Glaciimonas sp. CA11.2: one gene and its partner. The protein of the gene in region 2 binds, or shares a complex with, the protein of the main gene of each other region. Links are inferred from orthologs where the notes say so. Each region holds a gene or a part of one and is shown on either strand. Other genes may lie near its edges. The genes, in order: RGU75_RS13180 and smc.

Evidence for each region.
Region 1: the proteins of smc (region 2) and RGU75_RS13180 are in contact, whole or in part, in a crystal structure (PDB 3ZGX), measured with the Bacillus subtilis proteins. The link is inferred for Glaciimonas sp. CA11.2 from one-to-one orthologs.

What each region holds. Positions count from the first base shown.
Region 1 is NZ_JAVIWL010000001.1:3,046,065-3,060,180, forward strand. The notes cover bases 11,193-14,116. They hold RGU75_RS13180 (ScpA family protein), read right to left. Parts: upstream 13,119-14,116; coding sequence 12,267-13,118; downstream 11,193-12,266. Other genes in these bases: panC (pantoate--beta-alanine ligase), read right to left, coding at 11,282-12,121; RGU75_RS13185 (DUF3460 family protein), read right to left, coding at 13,179-13,388; metG (methionine--tRNA ligase), read right to left, coding at 13,598-14,116. Also shown: RGU75_RS13125 (nitrite/sulfite reductase), read right to left, coding at 1-185; RGU75_RS13130 (sulfite exporter TauE/SafE family protein), read right to left, coding at 250-1,023; RGU75_RS13135 (CysB family HTH-type transcriptional regulator), read left to right, coding at 1,302-2,243; RGU75_RS13140 (hypothetical protein), read right to left, coding at 2,499-2,957; RGU75_RS13145 (MFS transporter), read right to left, coding at 3,397-4,992; RGU75_RS13150 (hypothetical protein), read left to right, coding at 5,020-5,253; RGU75_RS13155 (chloride channel protein), read left to right, coding at 5,283-6,626; RGU75_RS13160 (class I SAM-dependent methyltransferase), read left to right, coding at 6,619-7,275; RGU75_RS13165 (mechanosensitive ion channel family protein), read right to left, coding at 7,306-9,552; RGU75_RS13170 (ABC transporter substrate-binding protein), read left to right, coding at 9,924-11,102. UniProt on the Bacillus subtilis protein: Participates in chromosomal partition during cell division. May act via the formation of a condensin-like complex containing Smc and ScpB that pull DNA away from mid-cell into both cell halves.
Region 2 is NZ_JAVIWL010000001.1:5,066,833-5,084,950, forward strand. What follows is about bases 6,827-10,884. They hold smc (chromosome segregation protein SMC), read right to left. Parts: upstream 10,549-10,884; coding sequence 7,027-10,548; downstream 6,827-7,026. Also shown: RGU75_RS21880 (ABC transporter permease), read right to left, coding at 1-208; RGU75_RS21885 (sugar ABC transporter ATP-binding protein), read right to left, coding at 186-1,685; RGU75_RS21890 (ABC transporter substrate-binding protein), read right to left, coding at 1,753-2,640; RGU75_RS21895 (AraC family transcriptional regulator), read right to left, coding at 2,980-3,861; RGU75_RS21900 (cell division protein ZipA C-terminal FtsZ-binding domain-containing protein), read right to left, coding at 5,227-6,390; dapC (succinyldiaminopimelate transaminase), read left to right, coding at 10,975-12,186; dapD (2,3,4,5-tetrahydropyridine-2,6-dicarboxylate N-succinyltransferase), read left to right, coding at 12,342-13,169; RGU75_RS21920 (PilT/PilU family type 4a pilus ATPase), read left to right, coding at 13,476-14,627; RGU75_RS21925 (ArsC family reductase), read left to right, coding at 14,755-15,108; dapE (succinyl-diaminopimelate desuccinylase), read left to right, coding at 15,111-16,253; prmB (50S ribosomal protein L3 N(5)-glutamine methyltransferase), read left to right, coding at 16,514-17,398; RGU75_RS21940 (ATP-binding cassette domain-containing protein), read left to right, coding at 17,700-18,118. UniProt on the Bacillus subtilis protein: Required for chromosome condensation and partitioning.

The DNA of each region.
Region 1 (14,116 bases), 2.0 Mb from region 2 along the record:
AGACCATAAGGAACGGCAACCCGCAGCATGTAGGCGTGGCGTTGCATGTACAAACCGTTTTGGAGACGCAAGATGCGGAACTCATCTTCGGCCAATTCATCGGACAGGCGGCGTTCTACCTGACCGCGATATTGGGCAATGCGTTCTTTGACAATCTGGTGATCGTATTCGTCGTAGCGATACATCTTTTATTCCTAATCTGTGTGGCCGTGACCACGTCTCGTATTTAAGATTTCTAAAAAACGGTTTCTAAAAAACCAATTTAATTGCTACGCTAGTAAGCGTCACTGCTAATAAAGCACGTAAAATTTTCTCTGGTACTTTGCGTGCGGCCAACGACCCCAGTGTAATACCTGGAAGAGAACCGAGTAACAGGGCGCTTAATAATGCCCAGTCAATCGACCCTAACCACCAATGTCCGGCCGCGGCAATCGCAGTGAGTGGCACCGCGTAGGCGATATCGGTACCGGCGACTTCAGCGGGCGTCAGGCGAGGATACAACAAAACTAGTAAGGTAGCGCCAACGGCACCAGCGCCAATTGATGATATTGTGACTAACGTACCAAGTACTAATCCCGCAACAATCGTGGCAGCCGTCAACTTTGCGCCCTGAAGTTGTTTTTCAGGATGCGCATTTAACCAGTTTTGCAGTTTACCTTTAAATAGCAAGGCGATGACAGTTAGAAACACCGATCCGGCAATTGAATAACGAATAATTTGGCCCATTTCAGGGCTGACCGTGCCGAAATATTTTAAGGCGAGGGCAGTAATAACTGCCGCCGGCAGTGCGCCTAAACATAAATGGCGGACAATATCCCAACGGACATTGCCACTGTAGCGATGGGCAAATGTGCCAGCGACCTTGGTGGCAGAAGCGAACGCCAGATCGGTCCCCACGGCCACGCTTGGGTGGATGCCGAAAAGCAGCGTGAGGAGTGGCGTCATCAGAGAACCACCTCCGACTCCGGTCAATCCAACCAATAATCCGACGGCAAAGCCGCTTACTACATAAGAAAGAGTCATAAAGCCTCGTACGAAACAGTCTGAATCGTAATAAACTTCTTCTTTATTACCAACTACAGAGTATTTATTTGCTTATATGCGTATTTGGTATATAGAAAAATGATGTGGGTTTATGCGAGGTCGCCTAGGTAGCCAGCTTGTTATTCTCTTAACTATATAGGCGTCTGTCTATATCGGGAGAGTTGGCAAGCCTGTTGCTGGGAAATTTTGCGAAAGTCTTAATAGACAATACGACATCACGTTTTAATCACAGCGCTAGAAAAAAAAAGGGCAGGCCTATGAATCTCCATCAGTTTCGCTTTGTGCGCGAGGCGGTCCGACAAAACTTTAACCTGACCGAAGCTGCGAAGGCTTTATATACGTCTCAGCCCGGCGTGTCGAAGGCAATCATTGAATTAGAGGAAGAGCTTGGCGTCGATATTTTTACCCGCCACGGCAAGCGCATACGTGGTCTGACCGAGCCTGGGCGCCAGGTCTTGAAGTCGGTCGAGGCCATCATGCAGGAGATCGAAGGGCTAAAACGCATCGGTCAAGAGTATGCCGCCCATGATAGCGGCAGTTTTACGATTGCCACCACGCATACCCAGGCGCGTTACTCGCTGCCTAAAGTAGTACAAGCATTTACGCTAAAATTTCCGAAGGTGAGATTGTCTTTGTTGCAAGGAAATCCAAAGCAAGTTGCCGACATGGTACGCAATGATCAGGCTGATCTGGCCTTGGCAACTGAGGCCATCGCTAACGCGGAGGGATTAATTACCTTGCCATGTTATCAATGGGAACATATGGTTGTGGTGCCGCCCGATCATCCTTTGTTGCAGTCAAAGTCGCTTACGCTCGAAGAAATCGCCGCCTATCCTTTAATTACCTATGACAGCGCATTCGCAGGTCGCAGCAAAATCGATCATGCGTTTTCGCTACGGAATCTTAAGCCAGACGTTTTGCTGGAGGCGATTGATGCCGATGTCATTAAAACTTATGTTGAGCTGGGAATGGGTGTGGGAATTATTGCCGGAATGGCATTTGATTCGGAGCGAGATACCGGCCTTCGCGCGATCAAAGTTGGTCATCTGTTTGGTACGAATGTATCGCGTGCAGCCGTCAAGCAAGGTGCTTACCTGCGTAGTTACGTCTACACGTTCATTGAATTGCTGGCACCGACGATGAACAGAAAACTCATCGAGCAAGTAATGAGTGGTGAAAAAGACATGTACGAGTTGTAGCCTTGCCCGTTTGGGATTGAACAAAAAGTCCGAGCGAGTCTGCTTTGCGGCGAGTTCGATAGGCAGTTGTTAAAACGGCCTCCTTCGATATGGCGTTGTGCGCTGACCAAGGTCGGCAGGATAAATACCCGGCACACGCCTTATCGAAGAGACACTGCACAAAATCCAGCTATGTAAATTACGGCAAACCGCGTTTGCGGCTGCGTCTAAGGTTGTCGTTTTAAAGAGTATCTGGCGTTAATCCAGCATTAATAGTCAATAGCCTGCATCCCTGATTGCATCTTTAGTCGCATGCAAGGCAATGTCAATATGTCTTACCGCTTCGTGCTGCATACCGCGAATGCGCGGATCGTCCTCTTCTTGGGTCACGTCCTGACGCGCCTTGCTTAAGGCTTCAACTGCATCATGCAGGCGACCGTTATGGTCTCTATGGATGTCGGGGCGTTGCGCGCTCTGAAAATCTTTTCCAACATCTCGCCCTGATTGAACGACCAGATTTTTGGCGGCGTTGATTTCAGTTAGGGCAACTTGCTCGTTGTGACCCATTACCCAATTGTCGCCGCCGCGATGGGCGATTAACCAATTGGCGGTATCGAGGTCTTGCAGTGCATGGATGTAAGAAGCATGCCGCCCTGGCTCGTCAGCATGGGCGAGGGTCGCCATCACCCCAGACATGGCAATCATGGAGAGAACGAGTTTATGGCTAAGTTTCATAGGGTTTGTCCGGTTAGTTGAAGTGGGGTGGTGGTAAAGCAGCGCATCGGTTGGACGCGCTGTAAAAGATAAGGGGGATTAATAGCGGTACGCAGCATATGGGCGATCGTAATAGCCGCGATGGGCAGGAACGATGATGCAGCCAGATAACACTGAGCTGAGAATTGTGCCTAGTACCACGAGTTGAATGAGCTTTTTCATTTTCCATCCTTCCTAATTAAATTTCCAGATAATCAGGATGCCACTCGTTAACCTGTGAAGGTGCAACCAAGGTGTGTGATTTGTAAGCGCATGTTAGGCGCGGATTTGATGGGAGGTGGAGGAAGTTTTGCGTAAAAAACGAAGAATTACGAAGGTGCAGTGCAGAAGCGAAGGAGGAGACGACTCTGGAAGTCATCTCCTGGTAATTCATGTTAAGTGAGTGCGTAGCGACAAGTTGTTATTCACTTACAATAGTCGCTGGTGACTGTGCATTTAACGATACCTTTGGCACCCGACGTACGAGGCCGACACCGATGACCGTCACAATCACAGCGAGACCGACGCCCATGTGAATGGAGCCAATCAGGCCATCGCGCGCGGCTTCTAACAGAAGTTGTCCGTTATGCCCTGCGTCAGCCAATTGCTTTAACACCAATGTTTGCGTTTCATGGCTGATCAGAATTTGGGGATCGGCAAAACTCGGAAGCCATTTCCCTGCATTATCACTCTCTAACGCTTGCTGAACACTGCTGGCGTACATGTGATTAATCAAGGTGCCAATAATCGCAGTTCCGATCATGCTGCCGATCATACGGAGCGATTGCATCAGCGCGGTAGCGATTCCAAGATGCTCACGGCCTGCCTCTTGTTGAATAAAAACAGTCAGATTAGGCAAAATAAAGCCGAGACCGAGACCGCCCATCAGCATGAAGCTTGCGATAACATTGTGTGAGGTCCAGCGGTTCGATATGACGACGCCGAAACAGGACAGTGCTAACAAGATAAAGCCGATATACAGCATAACGATCGGATTTTTGATCCGCGTAATAATACGGCCGTTAGCAATACTGCCAACCATTATGAAGGCCACCAAGGGAGTGATCAGAAGACCAGCCTCTTGCGGAGGCAGGCCGAAACCGCCTTGGTATAACAGCGGTGCAAAAAACATTAACGAAAACATGGAAAAGCCGCTCAGCAGTGAGAGTAGAAATAAAGTCGCAAGTTTTGGGTGGAATAGCAGATCAAAGGGCAGTATAGGCTGCGGCGCATGATGCTCCCATTTCCATAGCGCGTAAAAGGACGCAATGCTTGCGACTAACAACGTCAACATGCCGAGCGACAGACCGTGCTTCGGTAGCATTTCCACAAATAGTTGCAAGCAGCCTAGCGCGGCTGTGATAAGAAGTGCGCCGGGCCAGTCAAGTCGAATTTTGGCGTCAGGATCAGTATGCCGCAAGTGCGGAAGGTATTTCCAGACGAAAAATAGTGACAGTAATCCGACCGGGAAATTCACAAAGAATACCCAGCGCCAGCCCCAGTATTGGGTCAAAAAACCACCTAATGATGGTCCAACCGCTGTCGAAATACCGAACGCGGTACTCATCATGACTTGCCAGCGCAAGCGGGTGTGAGCGCCGGGGAATAAGTCGGGAATACAGGCAAAAGCGGTACCAACCAGCATGCCGCCGCCGATTCCCTGGACGCCACGTCCGATTACCAGCCAGAGCATACTGTCGGCGAGGCCACATAAAATTGAGGCACCCGTGAATAATATGATGGAGACAATCACAAAAGGCTTGCGTCCATAATAGTCACCCAGGCGTCCGAAAATAGGAACTGTGATGACAGAAGTGAGCAAGTAAGAGGTCGCAACCCAAGCGTATAAATCAAAACCTTTTAGTTCAGCGACGATAGTCGGAAGGGCTGTGCCGACGATGGTAGAGTCTAACCCGACCAGCATGATGACAAATGCAATACCTAGCATCGCCAACAGTGATTCACGAAAAGGAAGTATTTGGTCGCTTGAGTGAGCGGCGGCAGAATGAAGGGCCATTGAAGTAGAGTTTGATGAGGCTACTGAATGTTATTCACTGCATTCACGTTGCGGAAAAAAGCCACGTTAATGCAGGTAAATCACTTAGTTAGTGGCAACAGCGGGATTTATTTGTATATTCATCATGATACGCCGGTTCTCCAGTTTCCGCTAAAAACCATTCACTCCAGTATTTTTGATGTCAAAGTAACAAAAAATGCCTCGTTAATCGATCAAACTGCATGGAATAACGTCCATATGACGATACCCGCACTACATTAATTTATAATGCCGCCTTTGCACCCAATTAAATGAACCTGCTTCCATCGAATATATCTGGTCAAACGCAGCGCCATTTACGACGAGTTTGGCGTAAATACGGCATTTTATGGCTTGGAGCGGTATTGGTAGGGTTGGTCGCGGTATTGTATGCGCGCCTGATAGATGCCGGGTTTGGCATTTTTCGCACGCTCCAGCAAGCCCATTTTTTGCTCCCGATCATTATTACGCCATTGGCCGGTGCACTTTGTGTGTGGCTGACACGGCGGTTTTTTCCCGGCGCGGAGGGAAGCGGGATTCCCCAGGTAATCGCGACGTTGGAAGAAGACACCACGCAGCGTGGACTGTCGTTACTGTCGATCAAACTGTTGTTTGGCAAAATCGGTATTTCATTTTTAGCGATCCTGGGCGGTTTTACTATTGGTCGGGAAGGCCCGACGGTGCAAGTTGGTGCGGCGCTCATGTTCAATTTGCGACGCCTTTATCCACGCGCCAGTGCCGCGCTTGAGCGACGTCTGATATTGGCGGGTGCGGCTGCCGGTCTGTCTGCTGCATTTAACACGCCCTTGGCAGGAATCGTGTTTGCGATTGAAGAATTGACGCGCAGTTTTGAGCATCGCGCCAGTGGCGTGGTGATTACTGTGATTATTTTTGCCGGTGTCGTGGCACTCGGTTTAAATGGGAACTACAATTATTTCGGTACGATCCAGATTGCTGGCGGTCTGACTAATATGCTTGCGTTGGCGGTCGTTGTAACAGGCATTGTGACGGGTATTGCTGGTGGTATTTTTTGTTGGTTGTTACTCAACACTGAGCGTTGGATACCGAAAAAAGTGCAAGTTTTACGTCGTGATCGCCCCGTTGTTTTCGGCGCTTTATGCGGATTGATAGTAGCGCTCATTGGTGTCGTTGCCGCTGCCGCAACCTTTGGAAGCGGTTATGTGGAAGCGCAAAGTTTGCTGGCCGGCGGTCATTTACCCGTGTTATATCCCTTTTTGAAGATGGCATCGATGGTTGGTTCTTATTTACCAGGCATCCCGGGCGGCATTTTTGCGCCATCGTTGTCTATCGGTGCCGGTTTCGGTAATTTATTGCATCTGTTATTCGATAATACGTCGTTGCAGATGTTGATCGCTTTGGCGATGGTGGGATATCTGGCGGCAGTGACGCAGTCGCCGATTACTGCTTTCGTGATCGTGATGGAAATGATTAACGGCCACGCTTTAGTGATTTCATTGATGGCAACGGCACTGATCGCCAGCCGGATATCACGGTTTTTTGCGCCTCCACTTTATGATGCACTGTCAGAGCGATACCGGCTGTCATGTGCGTCGCAGATTGTTTCACCGGATTTAAGAAAGTCAGAAAATGCTTAAAAAAGATATGGCGGAGTATTACGCCAAACGTGCCGAAACTTACGAAGAAATTTATACCCGTCCAGAGCGCGAGGATGAACTGTTAACGCTGCAAGTGCGCGTGCAAGAATTGCTGGAAGGTCACGATGTATTGGAATTAGGCTGCGGAACCGGCTTTTGGACTAAAGAGCTTGCTGCTTCGGCAAAATCGGTTACTGCTACCGATATCAATCCGGAAGTCATGAAGCTGGCGCAGGCCAAAGAGTTTCCCGCAGATAAGGTTCGCTTTGCGATAGCCGATGCCTTTGACCTTCAGCTGGATCGCACGTACACGGCGGTGTTTTTTGGGTTTCTGTGGTCGCATATTGCGCGTGAAGATCAAAACAGGTTTTTGCTGCATTTGCGCGAAAAGATTGGATCGAACACGTTGATGGTGATGTTGGACAATAGCTATGTGGAAGGTAGTAGTACGACGATTGCGCGTACCGACTTGCTGGGAAATACTTTTCAGCATCGCCGCTTGCCGGGCGCACCGCATGGCGACCGCTATGAGATTTTGAAGAATTTTCCTAGTGACAGTAATTTGCGCAAGCGGTTGGCGTCTGATACGCGGGATTTGCGTATTTTGAGGTTAGAGCATTATTGGTTGTTGAATTGCCGGTTGAAATAAACTTTTTTAGATCGTCGGCAACTACTCTTATCAAGCAATAGGTTGAATTAACGCTTCTTGATTTTCGGGCGGAGCTGCGGGGGCTGGAAAATTTGCCCATTCATTGGCAAGTGTGACTGTGGTTGTCGCGTCAATTTTTGCTTTGATGCGCAGGTTAAAAGCGCGACCAACCTCCCATTGCGCTTGAGGTCTGGTGCGGAAGGCACCCGTCAAAATGGCACCATGCAGGTCAAAACCGTTCAGGCCATAGATGTCGATGGGCGCCAGTAGCAAACGGCGCAAATGCAGGTCGTTCATCATCTCGTTGCCGGTTTCCTGCATCAGGTTAAGCGCATCTACGATGCTTGACTCCAGGGTTACGTGTAATTTTAGCGCTGCATAAGCGTATTCTCTCGAATCGTTTTTTACGGCAAGAATTTGTGAAAATGGCACGCTATGCACCGATCCGCTGCCGTCGCGTAAACGTACGGTGCGAATGGATAAATGCTCCACCGTTCCGATATGGCCGTTTCCTACGTCAACCCAATCACCGACCGACATCGAGTCTTCGATCAGAATAAAAATCCCGGTAATGACATCTTTTACCAGTGATTGGGAGCCAAATCCGATGGCAAGGCCGACCACGCCTGCCGACGCCAAAAGCGGGGTGACATTCAGGCCCAGATTTGCCAGTGTGGTGATGACCGTCGCGGTCAAGATGATCAGCAGCGAAGCATTGCGTAGGAGCGGCAAGATGGTGCGCATACGTATACTTGGGTTGCGGCCGTAGCGCCCGCTGCGGCTTGGTGTAATTGCTTCCTGAATTGCCGTGTCCAATAATATCCACGCAAGCCATGCCATGGCTAACGTTAGCCCGATCTTGCCCACTGCGGCGAGAATCAAATGGCCAATTTGGGTCGTGTTGGCATAGTCTAGCAACGAACGATCCCAAATTCTGGTGAGTAATTCTATAAAACCAATCCACATTACAATTTGCAGCAAACTGAAAATGGCTGCTTTTAAACGCAGAATGTAAGGGGATTGTCGACGCAGTGATGTCCGTTTTTTTCCGCGGCCAATTCGCTTTAGCAGAGTGCCGATAAAAAACATACCAACCAATAACGCGGCACTGCTGAGCGCGTGGTCTAGCGCCGCGCCGCTGCTGGCGGGACCGAATACTGTAGCGAGACTCACGCCGCCTGCTAAAAGCAAGATTGGGTAGTGCCACAAGGACGCCACAATTTCCAGTGTTTCCATACGTGCGCGGTGGGTGCTACGCACTTCTGAGGATCGGTTACGGATCAAGTGGGCGATCGGGCGTCGAAAGCGCAGCGCAAAAACCACACATAAAATAGCAGCAATCAGGTTGGCTGACGTCGCTACCAAACTGGATAGTGCACCACCGATAATTGAGTACAGTTTGGGATTGTTGATCGCGTCGCCAAACCAGCCAGCGAAGCCAATGAAGTACAACAATCTCCAGGCGCGTCGATACAAAATGTGGATGGCGACATTGCGATGACCGCTGTAGGAAAGTGAAAAAATGATCGCGCACACTGCTCTGAATACGCTTGCGCCAATCATGGTGTACAGCAAAAGTGTGGCAAGTGCGCGACCAAGCGCCGCCGGTAAGCTCAAGACGACAGCGATCTCTACCAGAAGAGCCAGTACCAACGGCATGATATGACGCAAGATATAGATCAGTAATTCTTTGATTCCAGGATCGGTGGAGAGTGTTTCCTGCATGTCGAAGTGCTCACGCACGCGCTTGCCTAAGTACTGAAGAGTGAAAACAACAAAACCAAACAAAGCCAGCATTTCGACGAAATGCACCAATACGTAAAGCGGTGTTTCGCCCTTTTGTCGTGAAAAGAGGGTCGAGAGTTCATCGGCCGCGCGGGCAAACTGCAGCTTCCAATATTTTTGTGGTGCGGCAACATTGCCGTAGTTTGTCTGGACGGCATCAAGGCTGTCAGAAATTAATCCGATCAATCCCTTTTCAGCCGGTATCGGTGCTTTGGTTTGCTGTTCCGCTTGCTGAAGTGCAGCCACTAAAGCAGTAGCAGCGGGATTTGCTTGTAATGTTTTAGCTAATGCATTGAGTGTGGACGATGATGTGGCAGCCGCTGCATTCGATGCTGGCGTGGTCGTTGTTGTGGTTGTTGTCGTCGTCGAAGTGGCAGGTACTACCTTGCTATCTGAAGCCGACCAGGCTGGGACGATATGCAATAACAAGCAAATGATGAGCAGCAACTGCGCAGAGGACAGCGCCAGCGCGCCAAGTCGAGTGGAGCTCATAGTAGGCATAATGACGTAAAAAAAAACATAAAGAAGTGATCTTACCGCAGCGACGGCAACGCAACGCATGCGTTATGCCGTTTAACGTCGTCGTTGTGTTTTTGCGTTACCGTTTGACTTGGTTCTGGTTCCTATGATGGCTCTTTCAACTATTTCTTATAAAAATATTATGGCGAATTTCAGTGCACTTCCAATCTAAAATTATTATTTAACAATTAATTATATTGGGATCGTCATATGTCAAGTAGATTGCATCACGCAATAAGCTGAGCAATATGGAAACTTCAGGCAAACTGCACTGTGGTCGATTGATATGGGCTTTGTACGGGTTTTGGATGGTTTCCTTTCGTTTTCTTTTGGTTAATGGCTATATGAAAAAAATCGACACACTTGGGTTGCAACATGGTTGCACCGGTATTGTTTTTCTGTGTTTTTCTTTATTCACTCAGATTGCCTTCGCGCAGATAAAAATCGGCGTCGATCTCGCCTTAACGGGCCCAGCGGCTGCGATAGGTGCGCCCACTAAAAACACCGTCCTATTGTGGCCAAAGCAGATTGGCGGGCAACGCGTCGAGTACATTATTCTCGATGATGGTTCCGATCCGAGTAACGCGGTACGTAATGCGCATAAACTCATTAGCGAAGATAAAGTTGATTTGATCGTTGGCCCGAATACCACGCCGAATGCGTTAGCTTTGCTGGATGTCATCGCTGAGGGCGAAACGCCGATGATTGCATTGGCGGCGTCCGCGTCAATAGTTTCGCCTCTGGATGCCAAGCGGGCGTGGGCGTTCAAAATGCCACAAAATGACTCGCATATGGCGACGATACTGACACAGCACATGGCCGACAATCACATTAAGACAGTCGCTTTTATCGGATTTGCGGATGCTTACGGCGATAGTTGGTGGCGTGAATTTTCAAGGCTGGCAGAGCTGCGGAAGATAAAGATTGTTGCCAGTGAGCGTTACAATCGGACTGATACGAGTGTCGTTGGACAGACACTTAAAATTATGTCGGCCCAGCCTGATGCAGTGTTGATTGCGGCAGCGGCCACGCCTGCAGTGTTGCCACAAAGAACGTTGGTCGATCGTGGCTATAAAGGACGCATCTATCAGACTCACGGTATTGCTACGCTTGATTTTCTAAGAGTCGGTGGCAAGGATGTTGAGGGGACTTTTTTCCCAACCGGACCCGCAGTGGTCGCCAGACAATTGCCGAATAGCAATCCCGTCAAGAAGACAGCATTAGACTTTACGACTCGCTATGAAGCGGCGTATGGTCCAGATACCATGACCCAGTTTGCCGCCGATGCTTGGGGCGCGTATATGTTAATTGCGAACGCGATACCGCAAGCATTGACCAAAGCCAAACCCGGTACTAAACAATTTCGAGCTGCGCTCCGTGATGCGTTGGAGCAAACGCACAATCTGACCGTTCCGCAAGGTGTGATCAACATGAGCCCTATCGATCACGTTGGTCTTGATCAGCGCTCCCGAGTGATGGGGCGTATTGTGGGAAATAAATTCACTTATGCTTACGGAGGATGAGGGATGTGTTGTGGAGCCGATGATCCAATTTTTATTAAAATATTAACTTAATGATCGAGCAATGTAGCACAACATTAAATGCAGGATTATTTACTTAGTGGACGTTGCCTGATGTTTTCTTTGTAAAACCGGTGCAATGTCAGAACTATGGCACCGGATTGGTCTATCCCTCACGCCAATTAAATTTCCAGATTGTCGATCAGCCGCGTGATGCCTATTTTTGCTGCGGCCAAAACAACCAGTGGTTCGCCCTTTGCTACTTCGCTGGCCGATGCTGGTTGCAGGTTGCTCCGCTTACGAACTGAAATGTAATCGGGCTGCCAGCCAGCTTCACGGAGTTGAGCGATTGCATCTTGTTCCAGCGCGTCGATCGTTTTCTGACCGCTACGGACACCTTCCGCCACTTGCGTCAGCATCTTGAACAAATTCGGCGCTTCAGCACGGTCCTCCGCAGATAAATACATATTGCGGGAAGAGAGCGCCAAGCCATCGTCAGCCCGAAAGGTTTCTGCAGCGATGATGTCGGTAGGTAGCGCAAACTGTTTTGCCATGTTCCGAATGATCATTAATTGCTGATAATCTTTCTTGCCGAAGACCGCCACGCGCGGTTGAACGCATGAAAATAGCTTCATTACTACGGTGGTGACGCCGGCAAAAAAGCCGGGACGGAATTCGCCCTCTAGTGTATTGCCGAGATCGTCCGGTGGACTAATGCGAAATTCCTGTGGTTCTGGATAAAGATCTTTTTCCGTTGGTGCAAACAGGACGTATACGCCTTCCTTCTCCAGTTTTGCCACGTCTGCGGCAAAAGTACGCGGATATTTATCGAAGTCTTCATTGGGCCCAAATTGCAGACGGTTGACAAAAATCGACGCCACAATAGGATCGCCGTGACGTTTGGCCAGCCGCATCAGTGATAGATGGCCATCATGCAAGTTGCCCATAGTTGGCACGAAGGCTGTACGTAGCTGGCCGCGCATGTGGTCACGCAATTCTTCGATAGAGGAAATAATTTTCATGAAATTGATCAGGTGATAAAAGTCGAATACAGCAACGGACTGCAGCGGTATAAAAAATGTTTGGTTAATTTATTTGGGAGTTTTTCGTCGCCGATCGCGCTGCGGAATCACGCTTTAAGAATCGGCCGAAGTAAAAGAGTCATCATCAGGACGGGGAATAAGCCAGACGCACGTAGATCGGTGCAAAGGGTTCGGCTTGCGTGATTTCGATCAATGTTTCTTTGGCAAGTTCCAGCAGGGCGATGAAATTCACGACTAGTACGGGGACGCCGCGTGCGGGATCGAACAACTCGGCAAATTCGACGAATCTGGCGGACTGCAAACGTCGTAAAATACCCGTCATGTGTTCGCGGACTGATAGTTCTTCGCGACTAATGATGTGATGTTGTGTAAGTTTGGCGCGTTTGATGACATCGGCCCAGGCGGATTGCAGATCGATGACAGCGACTTCTGGCCAGCGTGTGACGATGCTTTGTTCAATATAAATTTGGGTGCGGACAAAATCACGCCCCAATTGCGGCAGCTCGTTGATTTCACGTGCCGCTAATTTCATTTGCTCGTATTCCAGCAAGCGACGCACTAACTCTGCCCGAGGATCTTCTGCCTCTTCGCTGTCGGTTTTTCTGGAAGGCAACAACATCCGCGATTTAATTTCAATCAGCATCGCCGCCATGAGCAGATATTCAGCGGCCAGTTCAAGGTTAGTAATGCGAATCTGATCAACGTATTCCAGATATTGCAATGTAACTTGCGCCATCGGAATATCAAGAATATTGAAGTTTTGCTTGCGGATTAAGTAGAGCAACAGATCAAGCGGCCCTTCGAATGCTTCGAGAAAGACTTCCAGCGCATCCGGTGGAATGTATAAATCGCTCGGCATGCGAAATAGCGGTTCGCCATACAGACGTGCAAACGCGACACCGTCGACTACGTTCGGTGTCGAGTCTGGCTGTCCCTCAACGGTGATTTCAGCGGCGTCTGACGAATTCTGCGTCATAGTGATCTTTTGACACCTCTGTTAATCGTCTTATGTTTGCGGGAGAAAGCCGTCGCAATATTAGTGTTCGTTTTGATAAACGTAGGGCTGTTGTGGAACGCGGGAGTCATTTGAGCGCAGTTGACTATCAAGATCGATAGGTGTTTTGTCCCATAAAAGTGCCCGACCGGCCAGTTGTTCTTGTTCCAATGCAGGGTTCTTTACCTTCAGTTCGCTGATGAACTGGGTGATTTCGGACTGGTATCCAGAAAATTGCTTGGAAAATTTCATTATATTTACCTGTTTTACTTATTTAGAAGCACATAAAAGTTAAGCGCTATTTTATGTCATTTCTTGTAGTGATGAATCGATAGTTGCTTTATGAATAACTTTTCTATTGTTCTATTATTTGTTACGGAAGTAGAATCAAAAAAACCAATGTCGACCAGCGACTCTTTACGAATAGGCTGGCCGTCACATTTACTGCTATTTATAGGTTATTAGCGAATCCGCATCCCCGGCGCAGCGCCTGGCCACGGAGTGAGAATATAAATACCTGGATTGGCTTTTTCATCCGCCGCTGAAGCCGCTAATACCATGCCTTCGGATATGCCGAATTTCATTTTGCGCGGTGCAAGATTGGCAACCATGACGGTCATCTTGCCAACCAATTCCTCTGGCTTATAAACGGACTTGATGCCAGAGAATACATTCCGTAAGCGACCTTCACCGACGTCAAGTGTTAGTCGCAACAGTTTGTCGGATCCTTCAACGTGCTCACAGTTAACTATTTTAGCAATTCGTAAATCGATTTTAGTGAAGTCATCAATTTTGATTTCCGGTGCCAGTTCTTCGATAGCCACGTTATCTTCCGCGCCAGTAACTGGCGCCGCTTCAATGGCGAGTCCATCCACTTTGCCTTCTGGCGGTTCGAACAAAGCTTCCAGCATTTTAGGCTCAACCCGAGTCATCAAATGCGTGTAGGTATTGATTTGGTGACCATTACCAATCGGCAAATT
Region 2 (18,118 bases):
CGTTAATAGAAACTTGCCGCGCGATATTGACAAGATTAGCAGCAGACAGAAAGTCGTCAGTCGTGGCGGTCACAACCAGACAAACGAGAAGCAGCCCTACAAACGGAAAAAAGGCAGGAGATTTTTTTAGTTGTTCCAGTAGCCCTGTAAATGAATACGCAGGTTTTTCTGAAAAATGACGTGCATTAATGTTTACCGGTGGTTGCATTGCGCATTACCTCACTCGAATTGATAGAATCCGCCGCTAGCACTTTGACGATTGATCCTTGTTTGAATACCGCCACTCGATTACACATACCGATTATTTCTGGTAACTCTGAAGAAATCATGATGATCGAATAGCCGTGTAGCGTTAACTCCCGCATCAGACTATAAATTTCGGCCTTTGCCCCAACGTCAATGCCGCGTGTCGGCTCATCAAAAATAAGAATCTTGCAATGATGATTAAGCCAGCGAGCGATGACCACCTTCTGCTGGTTACCTCCGCTCAAGGTTGATACCAAAGCGTTCAAACTGGATGTTTTAACACCGACTTTGTCGATCATTAACTGGCTCGCGCAGCGCTCAGCAGTCCTATCGATCAAACAACCCTGACCCACGTATTTGCCTAAATTGTTGATAGATATATTGTCTTTAATACTGAAATCGATAATCAGGCCTTCGGATTTTCTACTCTCAGGCAAAAGACCGATACCACTTTCCAGAGCCTCGGCAGGGTCGCGCAAGGCAGCTAACACACCATTCACGTACACCGTCTTATGCGCGGTGGGATCGGCACCGATGACCGCACGCGCCAGTTCGGTGCGACCCGAACCGACCAGACCCGCAAAACCGAGAATTTCACCTTCGTAAAGGGTGAAGCTATTACTCGGCCCATCCTTATCGATGCGTACGTCCGTTGCCTCCAGCACCACGCGTTCAGAATACCGATGTACTGGCTTGGGCGGGAAGTTACTTTCTAGTTTCCGGCCTACCATCATCTCCACCAAACTATCGACATTGGAAGCTAACGTATCGACCATCCCCACGTATTTTCCATCGCGTAAAACAGTGATCCGATCACACACTTCAAATATTTCGTCCATGTGATGCGAGATAAAAATCATCGCCACGCCATCTTCTTTAAGATCACGCATAACGCTAAAAAGATGCTCTGCTTCCATGGGTGTGAGCGTCGCTGTGGGTTCGTCCAAAATAAGAATTTTGGCGTTTAATGCCAATGCTTTAGCTATCTCGACGAACTGCTGTTGGGCGATACTGAGTTTGCTAATACCGACAGAAAGGTTGATATTAATTTTCAGCTTATTAAATATCTGCTGCGCCTTTTGACGCATGCTTGCCTTTGATAGCAAACCAAACCCGTTCGTCAGCTCGCGCCCCAAAAAAATATTCTCCACGGCATTCAGATACGGCACCAAGCTGAATTCCTGAAAAATAATGGCGATGCCAGCACGGATTGCATCGTTATAACTATAAAAATTTTGTAGATTGCCATTCACAAAAATTTGACCATTATCAGGACGATAAATCCCACTGAGGACTTTCATCAAAGTTGACTTGCCGGCGCCGTTTTCGCCCAATAGGGCATGAATTTCTCCCTTATTAACAGACAAATTAATATCGGACAACGCCTTCACACCAGGAAAACTTTTTGAAACATTTTCCAATTTCAAAATCGTGTTCATTGTCGCCTCGCACAATCGATCAAAAATCAGAGCGCACTCTCACCATGACGTCGTGAGAGTGCGACGACTACCAACGGAATGTGTTAGCAGCGGCCTTATCCACCAACTTGACGTCAACCGGCACAGTGGGCGGCACGTTTGCTCCCCATTTTTTTGCTAATGCAATCGCGAGGGCCAGCCGTATCTGGTCGCGTGGATATTGCGCTGCGGTTGCAATAAATCGGGAGTTATTTTTTTGGATTGCCGCAATCGCTTCTGGTGCACCGTCCACGCTCACCAGCTTGACATCTTTGCCACTAGCTTCAATGGCCGATAGCGCGCCCATCGACCCAGTGTCATTAACGCTAAACATACCTTTTAGTGCGTGATTTGCTTGCAGGATGTTTTCAGTGACGGTCAGCGCCTGATCCCGCTCCTGCTTACCGTTCTGGATGGTAACAATCTTAATTCCGGCAAACTTTGACAATGCCGCCTTACAACCTCGCACCCGATCAAGAATCGGGACCACAGGAATCCCATCAAGAATCGCCACATCTCCACTGCCATTAAGACTCTTGGCAAGATAAGTGCAGGCCATCTGACCGGCATCGAAATTTTTGGACCCGACAAAAGAATCCACCGGACCGTCCGCATGCGCATCCACCGCTACCGTCACCACCCCCGCGGCGTGTGCAGACTTAACGGCTGATTGAATACCTACCGAATCGGTTGGGTTAATCAACAAGATATCGACCTTCTTCTGAATCATATCCTCGACATCACTAATTTGCTTGGAGACATCATGTCGGGCATCGGTCACTATCACCGTGGCGCCAATGCTGGCCGCAGCATCCATCAATCCTTGCTTCATGGTGACGAAATACGGATTATTTAATTCTTGAAAAGACATCCCGATTTTTAACGGTGCAGCTGAAGTTGATGGTGAAAAGGTTATTGCACAAAGTATTACTGTCATGCATAGCGCTAAATTTTTTTTGCAAATCATAACGATCTCCTCTGTTTTTTTATTTAAATGATGCCAATGAAACGGCATGAAATTCTGGTTTATAAAAAACTTCCCGATAACCAGGAAATCATGACTTTACTGGTAGAGCAATTGCAGCCCTTCCTGTCGCATATGTTTAAGATAAAATTCATAAAAATGCACCCTCCTAAAAGTTGAAAAACACTTTCACTAACGTCCCAGGACGCATCTCTGACCTCACATAACTCTTACTAAAAAAGAAGAGAAAAGAAAGAAAGATGAACGTTATTTACCCCCGGTCACTCAATTAATTCACCCGCACCCACCTCTTCAAGCTTTGTTGTAATTTGAAATTTTTATCTCGTCATATGCACGAAATTTAGATGGTGACATCCCTTTTTGGAGCAAAAACTGTCGATTAAAATTCGACACATTATTGAATCCAACTTTGAAGCAGATATCGGTGATGCTCAGTCGCCCATTCGTCAGTAACTCACAAGAACTCTTGATGCGTAGATGGTTGATGTAACTAACGAAAGTCATTCCAGTATGTTTGTGAAAAGCACGTGAGAAGGCGCTAACGCTCTGGCCTGTCAGGGCGGCGAGATCAGGCTCATGCAGTTCATTTGAAAAATTTTTACTGATATACCTTAAGGCGAGATCTATCTTCGATGTCGCAAAGACGTCCGGCTCGGATATGTATTCTGAACTCGCTAGCCGCTTGCGACCGGCATCGCGCGACAGTAGTTCTATTAAAGTTAGAAATAGCTGTACCCGTCGAAAACCATGTGCCTCAGTTAATTCCTGCATCAATGGCTGCGCTAACAAGCCAGTTTCTGGCTCGAATAATAAGCCGCTATGCGATTCTTTTAATAATCTTCTGAGATACCGCAGTTCTGGAAAAATTTTGATTATATTCAAGGCCAACGCACTCGGAAATTGCAGCACAAGACAACGTTGTTTCACCGTCTCGATGCCAGGTAATTCACTGACCCAGTTATGTGCAAGATTAGGCCCTATCATTACCAGGTTTCCCGGAACGAAGGTGCCAATATAATCGCCGACAAAAAATTTTCCCGTTGTGGCAGTCACGAGATGAATTTCGTACTCGGGATGGCGATGCCAGCGGACAGTCTTGTAAGGATAACCATGCGACCAAGCACGAAACGACTCATTACCGCCAAGATGCACAACTTCAATATCTGGCACCATATCAGCACCCAACGCTAATCAGCATATCAGACCTCTGACGCCTGATTCATAGGGCATCTGGCAAACACACGTTTTTGATTTTTTAACGAGTTTTATTTTTATCCATAATTGGACTATGGATAATTCAAAAAGAAAAGCTGTCATTATTTTGTCCCCGCTGGTTGCACTGCGCTGATAGTCGTGCGACATACGGGATGTGCAAAAGGAAGTGCAAATCCCGCGGTCGAAACAGATCACGTCGTTATGGTTTATGTGACTTAGTCTAGATGCTCAATCTTTGAGGGACTACCAAAAAAAGTGCATGCCACGATACTTTTTTGCGATTATTTGACCCTTCACTTTTGAAGTCCGTAGTTCTAGCGAATCACTAAAGATTAAAAAAATTTGTTTTGAAAAATTATTAAGGCATATTTTTTGCCCTAAATCGGGATCGAATAAGCAAGTAATCTGTAGACAATGACCTCTAATGATTAGCGCTAAATACTGCTTCATCACCTCTGTAGACGTTAAGATTTATGAAAAAAGGATGTGACGTGGCACGATTTTTTTTGCCTCTTTTTTTGGACCGGATATGTGTAAGCGTAATTCGGAAAAGTACACTTACGATGCAACTATAAATACGAGGTTGTGAACCGATATAGGACGCATCTTAAGATTTTTCTTAACTTGTGTTCACATCATCAAATCTATCAAACGAATGATCAGATTTTTTAAACTCATGTTGGATACATATAATCCAGGCCAAAAGAGACCGACACATTAAGAAATAAAGTAATCGTGAATGACAAATCTGCATAGTCTGAGCGTGACCAGCAAAGCAGGATATGAACAATAATAAACACCAAAAATATAGGTGAGATTGGACGCATCTGCGCAAGAAGGTTGTGTATATTTATCGCAGGAGCGATGGCGGAGGAGTTGTGGCGTCACATCGAAAAACATGACGAAGGCTAGCATTTCATCGATCATCACGGACTAAAAGCGGCGATTGAAAAATGGAATGCAGGCGTGGCTATCGGCTACTTTGATGAAGGAATATCAGCGGTTACCTCGGCAGAATTGATGGGTGAAATTCGACAGTAAATTTCTAATCTGATTTTCCGAGTACAAGGTACGAATAGCTAAAGATGGCGCAAGAAGAGATGCCGACGGATGCGTCAGTCTCATGTTGCAAGCGCCGGGACATATATACTACCCAACCGCACCACCCGGCTACATCCGTCGGTCACCCAGAGTAATACTAAGGCGGTACGATTATGTATCCATATGTTGAAGCGCAACTGCAACTATTTAAATCTAGCTAGTAGATATTTCAAATTCGATATCGAATAGCTGAAGTCACGACAAAAACTTACGGCAGAAAAATTAACTAAACAAACGCAAAGCGCGCGTGGAACCTGCTGGAATTTCGGCACCGTCCATGTCGAGATAGAACGCATCCACCTGACCAGCGATTTCTGATAATTGCATGTCTGCCAGTGGCTGATTACTGTCATCCACCACCACACCGCTTAAACGCGATGCGAGCGAGCGAGCGCAGGCGACCATCGCACCATAACCATCGCGTGACTGAGAAACGCGTGGAACGTCGAGTAAAAGTGTCAGACGCGCCGTTGTTTCGCTGGTTGCGCTGGCATTTATCGACAGCGAGAACAACACCCCGCCATCGCCATCCGACATAATCAGACGACCTTCCGGGCGGGCATCAAAGCCTTGTCGGGTCAAAGCCGACATCAGCGTCGTTACTGCCCAAGGCGCCCCTTTGGACTGAATATTCACACCCAACTGAGCATCATGTTCAATCACGAATTGATGTAATGCGCGTGCGCCTTGCATCACTTCGGTCATATCAGGAATGTCCGGTTCAGCTCCAAGATCGTCGCATATCTGACGTAAACTTATTACCAATTCAGAATATTCAATCTCGTTCAATGGGTTACTACGATTCGCCATCTGTACACCAGCCATCAACGATTTGTAGATGCCGCCATGTGCAATCGGCTCCCATTCGCCATGACTATCTTCACCTATATAATTAACTGGTTTGTTGCCGACATAGCGCAAATTTTGGAGGACTGGCAAAATCTTATCGCCGCGCACCGGGGCTTCCAACGAAAGTGGAATCACGCAATCAATCAAGCCATCGACAGGTAATTCAATTTGCGGGGGAGCAACGGTCTTTACCATCACCGCCTCCAATCCTGCGACTTCTTCCGCTGCAGACGGCGCGGTCATTTGGCCCTGCGGTTCAATTGCCAATTGCTCTGCAGTCAATTCAATATTATCTTGTGGAATATCGTATGGCACCGATCCGTCGGGTGTGGCTTCTGGAGTAAACAATACGGGCTCATGTCGCTCTGATCGCTCAGACGGAGCCGCTGGCGGTGTCATCAAGACGTCGTCATGTGACGTGGAGAATGCCCGTTCAACACTTTTCTTGGCCTTATATTCTTGCCATTTATTATAAGAGACGACGCCAACAATAATGACACCGCCTATGACGAACAGACTGGTTTGTAGATCGGTCATGCTACTAAGGCCTCGAAAGCGAACATACTGGCAAATACAACGGTGCCGGAGTACGCGCAAATAACGGTTGAAATAGGGAGCTAGTCATGTCCACTGCCCGCAGTCTGGACAGTGATCCCAGGCGGCAATAAGTCTGCGGTAAATTCAGTGGCAGCATAAACTAACGAATAAGTTAATAGTAAATAAGTAATAAGTGGTTAGCAACGGGCGACCAAATTGTTATCGAAGTGGTCCAGATGAAGCAAACAATTCGAAATTAAACCTAAAAAGAGGCGATAAGAAATAAATCGTCTGCCATTGATCATCATCTTCAGCCAACCGATTTTGTCTTCATAAACCTAATTTTCACAATGAATTCGAATTTTGCAATAGTGCATCTACCAATGCATCTACCAATCCATCATTATCAATAAATGTAAGAATAACGCCTACTGTTATTGAATATATTTCATTAACTTTCTTAATTACCGCGGATTAAGTCGGTTATACAGCCGAAGTGACATGACCAATCCCCAAAAAGCCTTTGTCGGACACAAGAATTCAGCTAGTGTTCCCAAAAAGTCATCATTTCGGTATTCTTCATAATGACGGCATAATCACGCGATAACAAATGAAAGACAACATTTCCATTCATCATCAAGCTACAGTCGCAAAGCTTCTGGCGGACTCCATATCCACCGCCACAATGCGCGAAACGCCCTGTTCTTGCATCGTTACGCCAATCAATTGATTCGCCATCTCCATCGCAATTTTGTTATGAGAGATGAACAAAAACTGCGTATGTTCAGACATGCGCTTCACCATATTGCAGAAGCGCTCAGTATTGGCGTCATCCAACGGCGCATCAACTTCGTCTAGTAAACAAAATGGTGCCGGATTCAGTTGGAACATTGAGAACACCAGCGCTGTCGCTGTCAGCGCTTTTTCACCGCCCGACAACAGATGGATCGTGGCGTTCTTCTTGCCCGGCGGTTGTGCCATCACTTGTACGCCGGAATCAAGAATCTCGTCGCCGGTCATAATCAGCTTAGCCTGGCCGCCGCCAAACAAGATCGGGAACAGTTCAGCAAAGTGGCCATTTACCCGATCAAACGTATCCTGCAACAATTCACGTGTTTCAATATCGATCTTGTGAATCGCATCTTGTAGTGTGTTGATCGCTTCGGTCAGGTCAGCATTTTGCGCATCGAGAAAATTCTTACGCTCGGAAGCCTGCGCCAACTCATCCAAGGCCGCCAGATTAACGGCACCCAATCCAGCTATCGCATTCGTCAGCCGGGTGACTTCACCTTGCAAATAAGACGGACGCAAATCGTCATGCAACTTTTCGCTCAATGCGACTTCATCTGCGCCAAACTCGACCAGTTGCTGTGCATATTGCTCTTGGCTCAAACGTGCAGCCTGTTCCTTCAACTGTACTTCCATAATGCGGTCCCGCTGTGGTTGCAAGCTGCGTTCCGCCTGTGTCCGCGTGTCTTCGTGCTGCCGCAAGTTTTGCGATACCTGATCCAACTCGTGCCGTGCATCGGCCAAGGCACGTTCCTGATCCGTGCGCTTGTCCAGCAAGTCTTGCAAACCGGTTTGCGCGGCCTGATCGTCCAGACTCTCTAACTCCAGATGGCCTTGCTGCATATTCGCAAACAACTGCGCCGCTTGTTCCAGTGCAGTAGAAATACTGCGCTTTAATTCTTCGATTTTGTTGCGATGTGACTTTTCAGCGTATTCAGTTTCCTGCGCGCTGCGTTCCAGTTCGCGCAGGCGTTGGCGGGCATCGTTGAGTTGTTGCTCTTTATTAAGATAGTCGGTTTGGCCATCCTCATGCTTTTCCTGCAACTCGCCCAACTCAGCATCGAGTTGTTCAAACTTCGCCTCAGATTCCATCTTAATTTGCTGTTGCTCGTTTTCCTGAGCGGCAATTTCGGCCAGATCGGTCGCGATTTGTGAACTGCGCTGATTGAATCGTTCTTGCAATTCGGAGAGTTTCATCACGTCAATCTGCAAGCTATGCACCGCTTGCGTGAGAGCGTTATGACGAAGGCGCAACTCTTGTAGACGTTGCGTCGCTTGCGTTAACGCCGCCTCAGCGCGTACCGAGCGCGAGCGCGCTTCGTCGGCCAGCATTTGCTGCGCCCGCAATTGTTTGGTGATGTTTTCAATCTCTTGCTGGCGCGCCAACATTCCGTCCTGCTCCGAATCGGAAGCATAGAACCGCACGCTGGTTTTACTAATCACGTGCCCTTGGCGGGTCACAAAACAAGCGCCTACCGGCAATTTGCTACGTTCGGCAAACGCCGTTACGGTGTCGTCTGCCACAAATACGTTGTGCAACCAATCTTGCATTAATGCGCGCAAGCCCGGATCGTTGAGCTGCATCAAATTCAGGAAGGGCTTAAAACCGGCTGGAACGGGGACGCTGCTTTCTGATGCTATCCCGCTAGGCGTGAATAATGCGAGTTTCCCTGGAGGCGCATCGTTAAAAAAGCCTTTGGCCCAGTCCAGATTCGACATTTCCAGGGCAGATGTACGCTCGCGCAAAACCGATTCGAGTGCAGTTTCCCAGCCTTGATCGATGTGCAGCTTTTGCCATAGACGTGGCAACTCGGCAAGCTCATGCTTTTGCAACCATGGCTGCACCTTGCCCTGACTCTGCACGCTTTCCTGCAATTGCTTTAGAGCCGTCAGACGGGCTTCTAATTGCGCATTGTTTGCAGTTTCGGTATTCACCTGCTGCTGTGCGGTGCGCCGCTCTTCTTCAAGACGCGGTTGTTGCTCTTGCGCCTCTTCCAGCTGCATGCTGACCTCTTCCAGCCCAGCCTGCTTTTCTTCGAGCTGCATTTTGAGGTTGGTCAAATGCGTGGTGTCTGGCAAGTTCAGTCCACTTTTTTCCTGCGACAAGCGCTCGCGGCGACCGGTCAGGCCATTCAAAATATTCGAGGCGTTACGCTGATGCGTTGATTCCAGCTCGATTTGCTGCTGGAATTGCATGATTTTGGCGCGTGACTCTGTAGTTTTGAGTTGCGCCTCACGCCATAATTGTTCCAGTGCCGGCACGTGATCACTATGCTGTTGCGCGGTAACTTGCGATTGCTCTACGCGGGCGGCCAACTCTTCAAGGTGAATCTCTGCTTCCGACAAATCATCCTGGTGCTGCGTGCTTTGGCGTTGCCATTGGTCGCGCTGCGCGGTCAATGAATTGAGTTGCGACTGAAGGCGATTGCGCGATTCGATAACAAATTTGATTTGCGCTTCCAGACTGCCGATTTCAGAATTGGTCTGATACAAATGGCCCTGCGCCTGATGCATGCGGTCACCCGCTGCATAGTGCGATTGCCGCATATGCTCAAGTTCTGTTTCAACATGCCGCAATTTGGCAGTTTGCTCTTCTAAATCTGTCTGCGCTTTTTCGATCTCGCGGAAAAATTTTTCTTGCTCGGCTTTGGCTTCGTTCTTGCGCAATAACCACAACAATTTTTGTTTTTCTTCCTGATCACCTTGCAATGCATGGAATTTATGCGCAACAGCCGCTTGCGCCTCTAATTTTTCGAGGTTACTGTTCAACTCCCGCAGAATATCTTCCACGCGCAAAAGATTGTCGCGGGTGTCGTTCAGCCGATTTTCAGTTTCACGGCGGCGCTCCTTATATTTAGACACGCCCGCGGCTTCTTCCAGGAAAATCCGTAATTCTTCAGGCCGCGCTTCAATAATGCGGGAAATCATCCCTTGTCCAATAATCGCGTAGGCGCGTGGTCCCAAACCCGTACCCATGAAAATATCCTGGATATCGCGACGTCGAACTGATTGATTATTGATGTAATAAGTAGACGTTCCGTCGCGCGTCAGCGTACGCTTAACCGCAATTTCAGCATATTGGCCCCATTGTCCGCTGGCTTTGCCCATCCCGTTATCAAAAACGAGCTCCACAGACGAGCGACCCGCAGGCTTACGATGTGACGAGCCATTAAAAATGACGTCCTGCATCGACTCACCGCGCAACTCGGAAGCTTTGGATTCACCCAAAACCCAGCGCACGGCATCAATAATATTGGATTTTCCGCAACCATTCGGACCGACTACACCGACCAGTTGGCCAGGAACCTGAAAATTGGTTGGATCAACGAAAGACTTGAATCCCGCTAATTTAATGGAAGTTAGACGCACGTTATTGACTATTCTTATCAAAGTCGGCGAATACAGCGCCGCCGCATTCAAAATGCATAAAAGCGAGAAAAATCTCGCAAAGGATCAGCATCATAACATTCGACGTGACCTCCGTTGACGCGGAAAAGGTCAAAAATAGTGATAACCCATACAATCGTAAAGAGGCAATAGTTGGAGGGTGACTCTAACGTAGTAAAAACGTGTCTTCCACACCGCCTTAAATCATTTTATTTAATAGCCATTAAGGAACAAAGTACGCTCAAGATTGCACCAAAGAAAATATTTCTTCAAGTTTATAAGCAGTACTCCACACACTACCCCCGCTTATTTGCCTCTGTGTATTTAGTTCTGTGTATTTACTTCTGTATATAATGCGAAATACGCTTTTTTGCCTTACGAATCCTTTTTCTGCCATTTAAAATCTCCGTGAATCCACTACTAGACCAGTTGCAGCCTTATCCATTTGAAAAACTGCGGATGCTCTTTTCCGACGTCACCCCAAATACAGCCTATAAACCGATCAGCCTCGGGATCGGTGAGCCTAAGCATCCGACGCCAGCTTTTATACGGCAAGCGCTAGCAGACAATCTGGACGGTCTCGCCAGTTATCCGAGCACAGCCGGAAGCGAAGCCCTACGGAAATCAATCGCAGGATGGTTAGAACGCCGCTATAACTTGCCCGCGCTCAACGCTACTACGCAAATCCTCCCAGTTAGCGGCTCTCGAGAAGCCTTGTTCGCCTTGGCACAAACCGTAGTGGACCCCTCTGATCGTGATGCATTGGTCATGTGCCCCAATCCGTTTTATCAAATTTACGAAGGCGCAGCGTATTTGTCGGGCGCGCAACCGTATTTTGTTAATTCAGACGCAAATCGCAACTTTGCGCCGGATTACAGCAACGTGCCGGAAAATGTCTGGGCGCGCGTTAAACTCCTTTATTTGTGTTCGCCGGGTAATCCAACAGGTGCGGTACTGACTCTGGACGACTGGAAAGAACTGTTTGCGCTCTCAGATCGTTATGGATTTATCATCGCCGCCGACGAGTGTTACTCAGAAATATATTTCAAACCGGAAGCGCCACTCGGCAGCCTGGAAGCAGCACATCGTTTAGGACGCGATGGCTACCCGCGCCTGATCACGTTCTCCAGCTTATCCAAACGCTCCAATGTACCGGGCATGCGCTCGGGCTTTGTCGCTGGTGACGCTTCTATTTTGAAAAAGTTTTTGCTCTATCGCACCTATCACGGTGCTGCGATGAGCCCTTCGGTGCAATCAGCATCAATAGCAGCCTGGAACGACGAAACCCATGTTGCAGAAAATCGTGCAAAATACATCACCAAATTTCAGCAAGTGACACCATTGTTGCAAGAGGTATTGGACGTATCGCTCCCTGACGCGGGATTTTACTTATGGGCTAAAGTCGATAAATGCACTACGCTTTCAGATGTCGACTTCGCCAAGTGCCTGTATGCCGAATATAATGTCACGGTCTTACCGGGAAGCTATCTTGCCCGTGATGCACATGGCATCAATCCAGGTCAACAGCGTATTCGAATGGCACTGGTCGCAGAAGTCGACGAATGCCTTGAGGCGGCACATCGCATTGTTAAATTCGTTCACGGTTTACAAAACCAATAAACGTACCAAATTTGTTCACCACTGGTAGTGACTGTCGATAACGACTAATAAGTACAATCATCAATAGTAGTAGTCAATAGTCACCCGCGGCGTCTGAGCGCTTTTCACACACATCGTGTTTAATAACATTTTTTTAACTTTTAACTGACAAAATCATGACTCAATCTCTAGAACAATTTATTGACCAAGCCTGGGAACAGCGCACTGAATTCTCACCTAAAACGGCCCCTTCCGACCTGCGCGCAGCGGTCGCCAAAGTGATCGCCGAGTTAAATCAAGGTACCTTGCGCGTCGCTGAAAAAATCGACGGCAACTGGATTGTTAATCAGTGGATCAAAAAGGCCGTGCTGTTGTCATTCCGCCTGGAAGACAACATGCCGATGCCTGCAGGTGAAAATATGCAATTCTATGACAAGGTTCCGACCAAATTTGCGAACTACACAGCGGATGATTTCGCCAAAGGCGGTTTCCGCGTGGTGCCACCGGCGGTCGCACGTCACGGTAGCTTCATCGGCAAAAACGTCGTTCTGATGCCTTCTTTTGTCAACATCGGCGCATATGTCGACGAAGGCACGATGGTTGATGCTTGGGCAACGGTTGGCTCTTGCGCCCAAATTGGTAAAAACGTCCACCTGTCCGGCGGCGTTGGTATTGGTGGTGTTCTGGAGCCTATGCAAGCCAATCCGACCATTATTGAAGACAATTGCTTCATCGGTGCGCGATCGGAAATCGTCGAAGGCGTCGTAGTTGAAGAAAACTCAGTCATTTCGATGGGCGTCTATATCGGTCAATCAACCAAAATTTATGACCGCGCAACGGGCGAAGTAACTTACGGCCGCATTCCGTCGGGCTCAGTCGTCGTTTCTGGCAACCTGCCATCCGCCGATGGCAAATACAGTCTGTATTGCGCTGTTATCGTTAAACGTGTGGATGCAAAAACACGTGCAAAAACAGCTATTAACGAACTACTACGCGACGCTTAATAAGTAACGCAAAATAAATAAGCCTCGGAACCAACGTGTGCACTGGTTCCGTTTCTTATTTTAAATATAAATTTACCACTTAGTTTTGTTGATATTTTTTGCTTATTTCGTGATTATTCAATCCAGACCGAACGCCATAAAGCAAAATTGAAACTAAAGTGACTTGTTTAGGACTTACTCAAAATTGTCCCAGCAACGGGCTTGCCAACTCTGTCGATGCAGACAGTAGCGACTTTGGCTAGGAACGCACAAAGCCGCTGGGGCGATTTTGCGTAAGTCCTGACACCTATTTTTTGAGGAACCCTTATGGCAATGGATCGCTTGTTCCGTCTGATGCAGGAAAAAGAAGCATCGGATATGTTCCTGACCATCAACTCGGCAATCCACCTTAAGATTAAAGGTCAGTTGGTACCGATCAATCAGCAAAAAATGGATAAGGCAACCATTCTTCTGCTATTGAACGAAGTTGTGCCGGTCGCGCGGTTGCAAGAGCTGGAACGCGATAAAGAACTGAATATGGGTTTACACATCAGCGGAATCGGTAGTTTCCGACTGTCGGTATTCAAGCAACGCGGCAATATCTCCGCAGTTATTCGTTATGTTCCATTCGACATTCCGGCGTTTGAAAGTCTTGGCTTACCCCCCGTTCTGATGGAACTAATCAACCGCAAACGCGGTTTGCTCCTTGTCGTTGGTGCCTGCGGCTCAGGCAAATCGACGACAATTGCATCAATGCTGGACTATCGCAATAAAACCCAGGCCGGTCACATTCTGACGCTCGAAGATCCGATTGAATTTTTATTCAAGAATGAGCGCTCGATCGTCAATCAACGTGAGCTCGGAATTGATACCGACAATCTCGACGTTGCACTCAAAAACGCTTTACGGCAGGCCCCCGATTGTATTTTGATCGGAGAAATCCGCGACAGAGAAACGATGTCAGCGGCACTTGCCTATGCCCAATCAGGCCACTTGGTGGTGTCAACGTTGCATGCAAATAATAGTTACCGCGCTTTAAATCGGATGATCGGCTTTTTCCCTCTGGAAAATCGTGCAACCTTGCTTGAAGATCTGGCATCAACATTAACTGCCATCGTGTCGCAACGGCTGGTCAACACAACAGACGATAAACGTACGCCAGCGGTTGAGATTATGCTCAACACCAGGCATATATCTGAGCTAATGGAAGATGGAAAAATCGGTCAGATTAAAGATGCCATGGAAAAAAGTATGGCGCCAGGCTCACAGACCTTTGAGCAAGCACTGATGCGATTGATCGAAGAAGGTATCATTACGCAAGAAGAAGCACTTTCTCAAGCCGATTCCCCTAGCAATTTATACTGGCTCATCAGCAACGCCAGTGACAATGGCGCTGCGTCCAAAAAAACAAACACCGTACCACCTTCTCCAGATAAAGGCGAAGGCCCGACCTACACTGAGTTTACGCTTGATTTATAGCAATCTTTAAAGGTTTAGCAGCGGAGCCGATATATATCGCCTTATAGCCAGCTCCGTGCGCAGCTAAAGCGCACGTTGCTTCGATTTATACTCATCGTCCATATCACTCAAAAGAATGTAACCTCGCATGGCAATTACCCTTTATGGCATCCCGAATTGCGACACAGTTAAAAAAGCCCGCACCTGGCTTGAAGATCAAGAGATCGCCTACACGTTTCATAATTTTAAAAAAGATGGCGTCAGCGTCGCCCTGATCAACACATGGCTCGCCGATATCCCCTGGGACGTGCTGGTGAATCGCAAAGGCACAATCTGGCGCAATCTATCTGACCAGCGCCGCGCCAGCATTACCGACAGTATCAGTGCGACGCCTTTGATGATGGAGTTCCCTTCCGTTATCAAGCGGCCGGTATTATTTACTGGCAAAAACACCTACGTCGGCTTTTCCGACGCGCTTTATCAACAGATTTTTAATCAATAACTATGTCAAATACCGTCGTCAGCAAAACCCTTGCACTTGCAGAGGAGTTGATCTCCTTATCTTCCGTCACACCACAGGACAAAGGATGTCAGGACCGTCTGATCGAACTCCTTTCTCCGCTTGGCTTTGTCTGCGAAACGATTCAGTCTGGTGATGTCACCAATCTCTGGGCCCGTAAAGGCACCACGCAACCATTACTGGTGTTTGCTGGTCACACAGATGTAGTGCCAACTGGTCCACGTGACCAATGGCAATCAGACCCCTTTCTGCCCAGCCATCGTGATGGCAAATTATATGGACGTGGTGCCGCCGACATGAAAACCTCGATTGCCGCCATGGTGGTGGCAGTCGAAGAGTTTACGCTGGCCCATCCAAATCATTCCGGCTCTATAGGTTTTTTGATTACCAGTGATGAAGAAGGTCCTGCCACCGACGGGACCGTGGTGGTCTGCGAAAAGTTAAAAGCCCGCGGTGAACAGCTCGATTATTGTATCGTCGGCGAACCGACTTCCAGCGGTGAACTCGGCGATATGATCAAAAATGGCCGACGCGGGACGATGTCAGGCAAGCTCATCATCAAAGGCGTGCAAGGCCACATCGCTTATCCGCACTTGGCTAAAAATCCACTCCACCTGGCGATGCCAGCACTAGCGGAGTTAGCTGCGGAAAAGTGGGATGACGCTAACGAGTACTATTTGCCAACTTCTTGGCAAATGTCAAACATTCACGGTGGAACCGGTGCATCAAACGTCATTCCTGGCGAAATGGTCATTGATTTCAATTTTCGCTTTTCAACAGCCAGTACGGTAGAAGACCTGCAACAGCGCGTCCAAGCGATTCTAGACAAACATGCACTCGAATACTCGCTGGCGTGGATTATCGGCGGTCGCCCATTTTTGACACCACGTGGCGCATTGAGCGCGGCTTTAGCATCTGCCATCAAGGCAGAAACCGGGATTGAAACCGAATTATCGACAACTGGGGGGACTTCTGATGGACGTTTTATTGCGCAAATCTGTCCTCAAGTCATCGAATTTGGTCCCCCTAATGGCAGCATTCACAAAATCGATGAACACATTGAAGTGCGCTTTATCGATCCATTGAAAAATATCTATCGTAAGACGCTCGAAAATTTGCTGCCGTAATTTGCTGCCGTAATCCGGTATGCAATCGCCTTGTCGTTAGAGCGACAAGGCGATGAACTCACCTCCTCCCAGCTAAATACAATAACGACCAAAACATAGGCATTCAAGATGTCGCCTTTTATTTACGTTTTGTATGCGATTAATCGGATCTTTCTGCTCAACGCTTTCATATAGAACGGCAGCGAGAAATACACATCAATAGTCGACCAACATTGCGCCTCTTCTTCTCGTCAGCGCTCATAACATCTATAATCCGTCCCATGACACCCAATTCTTTCGCCACCATCCGCGATTTGCTGCGCTACGCAGTCACTCGCTTTAACACCGAAGCACTATTCTTTGGCCACGGCAGCAGCACAGCCCTAGACGAAGCCGCCTATCTGATCCTGCATACATTAAAGCTGCCACTCGATAAAATCGAGCCGTTTTTTGACGCGCGATTGTTGCAGCAAGAAGTGGACACAGTGCTACGCGTCATCGAACGCCGCAGCACTGACCGCGTTCCCGCCGCTTACATCACGCAAGAAGCATGGCTCGGCGATTACCGCTTTTATGTTGATGAAAGGGTGATCGTTCCACGGTCGTTTATTGCTGAACTGATTCCCGATTTCTTTTCGCCATGGGTTCAAAATCCCGCAGCAGTCACCAATATCCTGGAATTGTGCACCGGTTCTGGCTGCTTGCCGATCATGTTGGCGGATGCCTTTGGCAACGCGCATGTTGACACTGCTGACATTTCTGCCGATGCGTTGGCGGTAGCGCGGCGCAATGTAGACGATTACGACTTGCAAGATCGGATCACTCTCATCGAATCTGATTTGTATACCAACGTACCTGACAAAAAATATGACCTGATCGTTACCAATCCGCCGTACGTTAATACTGGCTCAATGGGTAAGTTACCGAGAGAATATCTGGCGGAACCGCAGATTGCTTTAGCTGGCGGTAGTGACGGAATGGATTTAGTGCGTACAATCGTGGCTGGTGCAAAACAACGCCTGACCAAAAACGGTGTGTTGATCGTGGAAATCGGTAACGAACGCGCATTTGCCGAAGCAGCATTCCCTGATATGGAAATGACATGGGTATCGACCAGCGCGGGCGATGACATGGTGTTTTTATTAACAGCCGATCAGCTGCCTTAACAACAAGAAGATGCCAGAATTTAGGCAAATTGATAAAAGCGCCTTATCATAGGCGCTTTCTTTTTTAGGGAAGCACGCTAAAAGTGGCAGGAAGGGTTAAATATCCGACGATTTTGGGTGTTTAATAGTCTTTCCTGACTTACTGAAGATTCAATCAATGATTGACCGCCATAATTGATGCTAAATGTGCTTCCAGGCATGCAGCATTTATTCTGGTCAATGTGAATACTGCGTCACTTAGCTTCCCCCAACGCATTTCCAACACACCATTTTCATGATACGTTTCCTACAAGTTTCAATGATGCGCGGCATCAAGCCGCTGCTCGACAAAGTCGATATTACCCTCAATCCGGGTGACAAAATCGGCCTGATCGGGGCTAACGGCGCCGGTAAATCAAGCCTGTTCGGACTATTACGCGGCGAACTTCACGCCGATGCCGGCGAGATCGACTTTCCCTCCAAATGGCGCATGGCATACGTCGCGCAGGAAACCCCTGCCCTTGACCGTCCAGCGTTGGAATACGCCATTGATGGCGACATCACGCTGCGTCGTCTGGAAGAAGAATTGGCTTTTCTGGAAAGTGAACCGGAAAGCGCTGCCAATGGCACGTTGATCGGCGATTTGTATAGTGCGCTGGCCGACGCCGATGCGTACACGGTGCGCTCACGTGGTGAACAATTATTGACCGGCCTTGGTTTCTCAATGGCACAAATGCAAGA